2 regions of the Salinactinospora qingdaonensis genome follow, and region 1 is predicted to be linked to the other one. Evidence: predicted binding sites of a transcription regulator. Region 1 holds the regulator's gene; the other holds the start of a gene.
What was found. Region 1 encodes LexA, which represses DNA repair genes until DNA is damaged. Its sites were predicted from a motif close to TCGAACANNTGTTCGA; they were not measured.

Region 1 (4,393 bases):
GTCCTCCAGCGACGCGAAGTTGCGATACACCGAGGCGAAGCGCAGGTAGGCCACCTCGTCGAGGTCGCGCAGCGGCCCGAGGATGGCCAGTCCGACCTCGTGGGCGGGTACCTCGGCGCTCCCCCGGCCTCGAATCGACTCTTCGACCCGCTGGCCCAAGAGAGCGAGCGCATCCTCAGAGACGGGACGTCCCTGACAGGCGCGGCGCACGCCGGCGATGATCTTGGCGCGCGAGAACGGCTCGGTCACGCCAGACCGTTTGGCGACCATAAGCAGCACAGTCTCTTGGGTGGTGAAACGCCGCCCGCACTCCGCACAGGAGCGTCGGCGCCGGATGGCCGCGCCGTCGTCGGTGGAGCGGCTGTCGATCACCCGCGTGTCAGGGTGGCGGCAGAACGGACAGTGCACGCTGGCACGCCTCCCCCCGTGTGCGCATGGCTGGCTTCCCCGTCGCTGGCCCCAACGGCGGAGGCGGCCGGCGGGCGCGCCGGCCCTCCGCCGTGGCGGCAATGGCGAACGTTTGATCTGCCACCCACTAAAGCACAATTTCTGGGTGGGTTGTTCCAGTAGCCCACTAGATATTGTGGGGAAATTACCTTCACTGTCGAGCCGTCGGCCGCCGGAAACCACCGGTCGTCGCGGTTGAAGTGCAGGTCATCATGGCGGAGTCAGGCAGGTTTGGCGAGGCGGCGCGCCTGAGCGTGTCGGCTTAGGCCGCCCAGGTGAAACTTCCCACGAGCGCGAGGGGGGTGGGAGGGCAACCTCTGCTGTCCCATGTCGCATGGGTGCCGGCCATCGCGCGGCGCCACACCGATGCGATGCCGCCGGGGCTGAGGTCAGGAGGAGGGCAGTAGCAGCACTTGGCCCGGGTCGATTCTGGTGTCGCTGAGGTCGTTGATCTCGACGAGCTCGTAAACCGTGCTGCGGGGGTCGTGGTTGGGGCGTATTCGCTGCGCGATCTCCCACAACGTGTCACCGTCTTCGACCACGATCGTCGACGATGAGGTGTCGAGCTCATCTGACTCGGTGGAGGCTCCGGCCGCGGAGGTCCCAAGCGCCATGGTCAGCACCACCGTGAGCGCGAAGCCCGCCGTGAGCGCGGTAGCCAGCGCGCTGACGAGCACGAGACGACCGCGACGGGTCAACCGCGGACCGCGGGGAGGGGAAGGAGGCGCGGAGAGATCGGGCAGCCCTTCGACGGAGGGCAGGATTGTGGCGGACGAACCGCCGCTGGGGGTGCTCACGGCTCCTCCCGCCCACTCGGGGACGTCAACGGACCAGTCGTAAACCTCGGTCTCGGGCGCGGAGTGAACCACCCGCAGCACGGAACGCTGGGCGTGTGACGGCGAGCGACGATCCGCCCCAGCGGGATCATGACCGGGGCCTAGGTTTTTTGGGGGCAACGGTGCCTCGGGCACGGCGGCAGCCGCGGACGCAGATCCGACTGTACACACTGTCTTCACCTTTGAACGCGAACCCAATAGAACTGACGTTCGATTACTACCGTATCCTGACGAATTTTTCAGCACCATCTCGAACGTTTGTTTGATATCGCTCTGTTAGGGCACTAACCTTGGACACGCTGTACTTGCGATACACCGACCTCGTCGCGCGCACGACATCGCATCGAGATACCGCTGTCACACCGCCGATGGCGGTGGACGCCTGACACCCCACACCGACCCGCCGAGGAGGCCGGACGTGCCGGAGGAGAACCACGTGACGCAGGAACCTCACACGGGTGGAAAGGCCGTCACCGCACTCCGGCCCACTGCCACTGATATCGGCGCGGGGGGGACCGACGCCGAGCAGACCTCAACGACACAGTCGGACGCCACTCCGAAACTCACGGATCGTCAGCAGAGTGTCCTGAACGTCATCCATCGTTACGTGCAGCAACGTGGCTACCCGCCGTCCATCCGGGAGATCGGTGACGCGGTGGGGCTGTCGAGCCCTTCTAGTGTCGCGCACCAATTGAAGGTGTTGCAACGTAAGGGCTACCTGCACCGCGATCAGAACCGCCCACGTGCGGTGGAAATTCGCATTCCGGGCCAGCCCCCCGTGCGCTCATGGGACGAGTTGCACTTCGATCACGCCGCCGATGCCGAGCGCTCGACCGACGTTCCCGTGCTGGGGCGCATCGCCGCCGGCGGGCCGGTGCTGGCCGAGGAGTCCGTCGAGGACGTCTTCACGCTGCCCAAGCAGCTTGTGGGCGAGGGCCGGCTGTTCATGCTCAACGTGGTCGGCGACTCCATGGTCGAAGCCGCCATCAACGACGGTGACCTGGTCGTTGTCCGTCAACAGCCCGAGGCCAACAACGGCGACATCGTGGCCGCCCTCATCGATGACGAGGCCACGGTCAAGGCGTTCAAACGCGACGGCGACCATGTCTGGCTGCTGCCACGCAACGAGGAGTACCAGCCCATCAGCGGCGACCAGGCGACCATTCTCGGCAAGGTCGTCGCGGTACTGCGCAAGGTGTAACGCCTTCGCTTCAATTCGGCACACTCCCGTGACCTCAGGGCGAATCAGCCCGAGACAGTGGCGCCGCAACGGGTGGCTCCAGCGCGGACTACGGTAGGGGACATGTCGCGCTCTCTGGCCGTAATACGCCGCTGCCTCGTCCTGGCTCTGGGCTGTCTCGCTCTGTTCGTGACCGGCTGCGCGCCACAGGGAGACCCGCCGTCCCAGACCACCTCCCCCGCTCCGGCGCCCGCGGTAACCGAACACGACATCACTTTCACCAGCGGCCCGGACACGCTGCACGGAACCTTCGCCGTTCCCGACAACGCCGACGGCCCGCTTCCCGGCGCGCTGATCATCTCCGGCAGTGGCCCCACCGACCGCGACGGCAACAGCGAGGCCCGCCCCAACGCCGACACCAACGCCAACCTCGCGCGGGTCCTGGCGCAGGCGGGCGTGGCCTCACTGCGCTACGACAAACTCGGCTCCGGCGAAACCGGCCACGCCTCTCGCTCCCCCGACGAGCCGGTCGGCTACGACGTGTTCGAGAGCGAGATGATCCACGCCTACGCCCGCCTCGCCTCCCAACCCGAAATCGACACCTCCCGGCTGCTGGTGGTCGGACACAGCGAGGGCAGCATCTTCGCGCTGCGCTCTACCCACGTCATCGACGAGCACCCGCCCACCGGGCTCATCCTCGTCGCACCGGTCGGCGACCGCTACCTCGACCTCATCGATCGCCAACTGACCGAACGAATCCGCACCGCCGAAAGCCAGGGAGCACTGGACGCCCCCACGGCGACGAAGTGGCTCTCTGACACCCGGTACTCGGTTGCGCGCCTCCGCGCCGGAGAGTCGCTGCCCGAGGACCTTCCTCCGCAGATCGAGCCGCTGTTCAACCCCAGCGTCGCACCGTTCCTGCGCCAGATCGACGCCATGGACCCCGTACGCCTAGCGCAGCAGGTGCCCTCGGAGGTGAACTCTCTCGTGCTGTGGGGAACAGCCGACTCCCAGGTCACCGAATCCGAAGTTGACCGGCTCATGACAGGGTTGTCCAACGCGCGGCGAGTCGATCTCGAAGGCGCCGACCACATCCTGCGCATGTACGACGACTCCCCCGGCGCCGCTGTGCTCGATGAGGACCGTCCCTTCTCCCCCGACGTCGCCCCCGCGGTCAGGCGGTTCCTCAACGAGAGCCTGTGATGTGACCCGGCGCGCGAGAGGCCGGGTCACATCGGCGCTCAAGAGCCGCTGTCGCGCACCGTGGCAACGACCTCGCGGGTCAGCTTCTCCGCCTCAGCGATGGCCTCATCGGGGGGCAGAGTCTCGGTGTAGTAGTAGTTGGTAGCCGAGGTGTAGCAGATCGAGAACACCAGGTTGGATAGCCGTGTGCCCACACACCCAGCCTCGTTTTGCGAGTCATACCAGGTGAGAGCTTCATCTCCCAGGTCATCCAGCGCCGAAGTGTCGAACTGCTCGGATCGCTGCGCTAGATCTTGGGAAGCGGCATCTTGCCCCGAGATCCCGAACTGATCCTCGTAGCGGGAGAGCAGGACGAGGGCGTCGGAGGGGACCCGGCGGCTGTCCTTGGGGGTGCTCCACTGGCACTGGCGCGCCTCCCACGACTGCGGGGCCTGCGGGTCGGTCGAGGCCGTCAGTTTCTCATCGATCACCCGGTCGTGCCGGGGAACCAGTCGGCCCAGGGCCTCGCCCTCGACAACTGAGCACTCCGGCAGCGCGCTGTAGACGTGACCGGAACTGCGTCCGCTCTCGATCAGCAACCCCACGCCCACGACGAAGGCGATCAGGATCACTCCCGCTACAGCAACGGCCACGATCATCACGATCGTGCAACCACGGTTGCTCTTCTTGGGTGCCGAACCAATGGAGGGGGTGGCCGCGGGGATGGGGAAGGCAGCTCCCTGGGAGG
Region 2 (4,393 bases), on a different contig from region 1:
TTGTCCCTCCAGCTTATGCTGCCGCTGTAACAACGGTGAGCTGCGAACCCCCAGAGGTTAACGGTTCGGTGTCTGTTGTCCCACTCTCACGTCAACGCGCTCGGCACACCCCGCGGCCCCCTACTGATCCGTCGTGGGTTGACCCGCTTCATCGAACAAGCTCGCCACCCCGAAAGCGGCATCGGGCGGCGGCGTCAGCCCCATGTGCGACCACGCCTCGGGGGTGGCCACCCGGCCGCGCGGGGTGCGGGCGATGAAGCCCGAGCGCACCAGGAACGGTTCGGCCACCGACTCCACAGTCTCGGACTCCTCCCCCACCGACACCGCGAGCGTGGACAGTCCCACCGGGCCACCGCGGAACCGGCGCAGCAGCGCGTACAGCACGGCCCGGTCGAGACGATCCAGCCCCTGCTGGTCGACTTCGTAGAGCTGTAGCGCGGCCTGGGCCACCTCCAGCGACAGCTCACCGTTGCCGTGAACCTCGGCGTAGTCGCGCACCCGGCGCAGCAGCCGGTTGGCGATACGCGGCGTGCCGCGGGATCGCCCCGCCACCTCCCTGGCCGCCTCCGGATGCAGATCGACCCCGAGAAGCCCCGCCGAACGGTTGAGGATCGTCTCCAACTCCTCGGGATGGTAAAAGTCCATGTGTGCGACGAAACCGAAACGGTCCCGCAGCGGCGGCGGCAACAGTCCCGCCCGCGTGGTCGCGCCTACAAGCGTGAAGGGGGCGATGTCGAGCGGGATGGCCGTGGCCCCGGGCCCCTTGCCCACCATGACGTCGACCCGGAAATCCTCCATGGCGACATAGAGCATCTCCTCAGCCGGTCGCGCCATGCGGTGGATTTCGTCGAGGAAGAGCACCTCACCCTCGTGCAGCGTCGACAGCACCGCCGCCAGGTCCCCGGAGCGCTCAATGGCCGGCCCTGAGGTGATGCGCAGCGAGGCCCCCAGTTCGGCGGCGATGATCATCGCCAGTGTCGTCTTGCCCAACCCCGGCGGCCCCGACATCAGCACGTGGTCTGGCGTGCGCCCGCGGCGCTGGGCGCTGCGCAACACCAGGGAAAGCTGTTCGCGCACCCGCCGCTGTCCTACGAAGTCCTCCAGGCGCTTGGGCCGCAGCGCGCCTTCGATGGCGCGGTCGTCCCCATCGGCGTCAGGGGAGACGAGCTCGCGCTCGTGCTCACTCATGACTGTTCGCGCCTCCTGTCAGCATCAGGCTCGGCTCAGTTTGCGCAGCGCGCTGCGCAGCAGGACCGAGACGTCGGTCTCCTCGCCCGCGTCGGCGGCCACAGCCGAGGCCGCAGCCTCGGCGTCCTTGGTGGACCAGCCCAGGTTGACCAGACCGGCCACCACCTGGGGGCGCCAGGCGGCGTTGGCACCGAACACCGGCGCGGCAGCGCCCTCCTCCTCGGTGGCAGCGGGCTCCTCGGCGGGCGGTCCCAGCTTGTCGCGCAACTCCAACACGATGCGTTGGGCGCCCTTGCGACCGATGCCGGGAACGCGGGTCAGCGCCCCCGTATCCTCTGCGGCGACAGCGCGGCGCAGCGTGTCGGGGGTCAACACGGCGAGGACGGCCAGCGCCAACCGCGGCCCCACCCCACTGGCCAACTGCACGCGCTCGAAGACGTCGCGCTCGTCATCGTCGGCGAACCCGTAGAGCGTAAGCGAGTCCTCCCGCACGACCAGCGACGTGGCGACCGTTGCGGTCTCGCCCACCTGGAGCCCCGCCAGGGTGGCCGGTGTGCACCGCACCGTCATGCCGACCCCTCCGACCTCGATGACGGCGGACTCGGCACCACGGGCGGCGACTCGGCCGCTGAGAAAAGCGATCACGGTTACTTGTGCCTCCCCTGTCCATAGTGCCGGGCAGCGCGGGCCGACTCGACCTTACGGGCGAACTCTTCTTGGGCTTTGGCCACCCGGGCGTGCGCGCCGCCGCGCCAGATGTGGCAGATGGCCAGGGCCACCGCGTCGGCGGCGTCGGCGGGCCGGGGCGGGCCGTCGAGCCTGAGCAGTCGGGTCACCATTCCCCCTACCTGGGTCTTATCGGCCCGACCGCTCCCGGAGATGGCGGCCTTGACCTCACTGGGGGTGTGCAGCGCCACCGGCAGCTCGCGGCGGGCCGCGCACGTCATGGCCACGGCCGCGGCCTGGGCGGTGCCCATGACGGTACTGAGATTGTGCTGGGCGAAGACGCGCTCGACGGCGACAGCGGTGGGACGGTAGGTGTCAAGCCACTCCTCTAGCCCCTGCTCGATGCCGAGCAGGCGACGCGGCAACTCCTCCTCGGCTGGGGTCCGCACCACACCGGCGGCCACGAATGCCAAGGGCTGGCCGATGGCTCCGTCGACGACGCCTATGCCGCACCGGGTCAGTCCCGGATCGACTCCCAGCACCCGCACTCGCTCGTCTCCCGTCCTTTCGGCTGCACCCCGGGCCGCACCTGACTGACCTCGAACGCCCGTTCGCGAAAGCCTATCCGGCAGCGCTGTCACGTGGGACACGTCGGCGCGCCACCGCCGGATCACGGCGGACCGTTTTCCGAATCGTCTTCGGCCGATGGGGTGGTGCCTCCGGCAACCGGGAGGGCGAGAGACGACAGGCGCAGGGGCGAGGCGCGGGAATCGGCCCGACGCCCTGCCCTGGCCGGTGGAAAAGCCGTCGAGACAGGCAGCCGAAACGGCGCGGTTCGACCGGTGAGGACGCTGCGCGCCCCCACCGGCGTACGGCGCTGGGGGCTAGAAACCGCCGCGTTCCCGCATGGCGCGCAGATCCTCACCGATCTTGAAGATGACGATCAGCAGTTCCATCCAGATCCGCAACAGGATCAGATAGATCATGCCCAAGATGGGGGTCGCGACGAGCAACACGATGCCCATCCCTGGCGTGTCGCCCATGACCACGAACGCGCTGACTAGGGATATCAACGTGCTCAAAGCGACGGCGACCATACCGAGCACGTAGAGAACCTTGATGACTTTCGACGTCACGAAATAGTCGAAGTTGAAGTCGAAGAGCGCACCGAAGAACCCCTTGTCGGGGGGCGAGGGGTACCCGCCCATGCCAAGAGGAGGGCCGGGCGGCGGCCCCGGCGGGGGCGGCCCCTGCGGCGGGGGGCCTTGGGGTGGCATCCCCGGGGGAGGCATCCCGTGCGGCGGCTGATTGTAAGGGGGCTGCTGGCCGGGGTCCGGCGGGTAAGGGGTAGCCATAAATCTCGTTTTCTAACGTCAAAAGGCACGGAACGTCGGGGGAATCGTACCGCCGGTCGCTGTGCCTGTAGCGCCCCAACAAAACCTGGCAGCCGGCCTGGCAGGCAGCCGGTGACGCTGCCGCCGCAGGCGCACTGCGGCCAACGCAGTCAGCACAGCCAAGGAAAGGAGGGCGAGAGGTCCAGCTCGCTGGGACCCGGCTCTGGGAGCTGGAGCGGCCGTCGTCAAAGAGAAGGCGAGAACGGCGACAGTTGGGCGAGCCCCGCAGCCCGAAGCAACACCGTTTCACCGACCGCCCGCGGTCCTGCGCTGCGGCTCACCCCGCTGCCTGCTAGCACCCCCAGCGCCAGCGTCCGGAACGGAGGCTGCCTAGGGGTGTCACGTCGGGTGTGGGGTGGGTGGTGGCGTTTCCCGCCGCTCGTCCCTCGCCCCGAAGCCACGCCGCATCGCAGGCTTCCGCGTACGCGGGAAGGACGGGAAGGATAGGTGGGGCAGTCCCGTGTGAACAGCGAAAGACGCCCGGTGCCGTGGCGCTCGCACAGGGCTCGTGCCTCGGTCACCGCACCGGGCGCGCAGCGCTCACAACAGCGCTAGCCGATCTTTTCCATCACCTCGTCGGAGATGTCGGCGTTGGTGTAGACGTTCTGGACGTCGTCGGCGTCCTCAAGGACATCGACGATGCGCATAACCTTCTTCGCGGTCTCCTCCTCCAACGGGACCTCCATGCTGGGAAGGAAGTTCACCTCGGCGGAGTCGTACTCCACGCCGTTTTCGCGCAGCGCGGCGGTAACGGCGCTGAGATCCGTGGCTTCGGAGATGATCTCGAAGGTCTCCCCCAGGTCGTTGACGTCCTCGGCGCCGGCGTCGGCCACCGCGAGCATGATGTCGTCCTCGGTGGCGTTGTCCTTGGGCACCAACACGACGCCCTTACGGTTGAACAGATAGGTCACCGAGCCGGCGTCGCCCATGGAGCCGCCGTTGCGGGTGACAGCCGAACGGACGTCGGAGGCGGCGCGGTTGCGGTTGTCGGTGACACACTCCACCAGTAGGGCCACCCCGCCGGGCGCGTAGCCCTCGTACATGACGGTCTGCCAGTCAGCGCCGCCGGCTTCTTCACCGGCGCCGCGTTTGCGCGCACGCTCGATGTTGTCCAACGGAACGGAGTTCTTGCGCGCCTTCTGCAT

Region 2: ruvC (crossover junction endodeoxyribonuclease RuvC) is a predicted target of LexA. The motif match lies at 2,454-2,469, and genes of this name have one in related genera.

Annotation. Positions count from the first base shown of each region.
Region 1 covers NZ_BAABDD010000001.1:89,459-93,851, forward strand. The annotation lists gene nrdR (transcriptional regulator NrdR) at 1-408, opposite strand, end outside; gene ABD848_RS00365 (LysM peptidoglycan-binding domain-containing protein) at 837-1,244, opposite strand; gene lexA (transcriptional repressor LexA) at 1,702-2,484, shown strand; gene ABD848_RS00375 (alpha/beta hydrolase) at 2,587-3,666, shown strand; gene ABD848_RS00380 (hypothetical protein) at 3,705-4,298, opposite strand.
Region 2 covers NZ_BAABDD010000011.1:39,266-43,658, forward strand. The annotation lists gene ruvB (Holliday junction branch migration DNA helicase RuvB) at 121-1,188, opposite strand; gene ruvA (Holliday junction branch migration protein RuvA) at 1,213-1,833, opposite strand; gene ruvC (crossover junction endodeoxyribonuclease RuvC) at 1,836-2,402, opposite strand; gene ABD848_RS13445 (DUF4282 domain-containing protein) at 2,739-3,062, opposite strand; gene ABD848_RS13450 (YebC/PmpR family DNA-binding transcriptional regulator) at 3,800-4,393, opposite strand, start outside.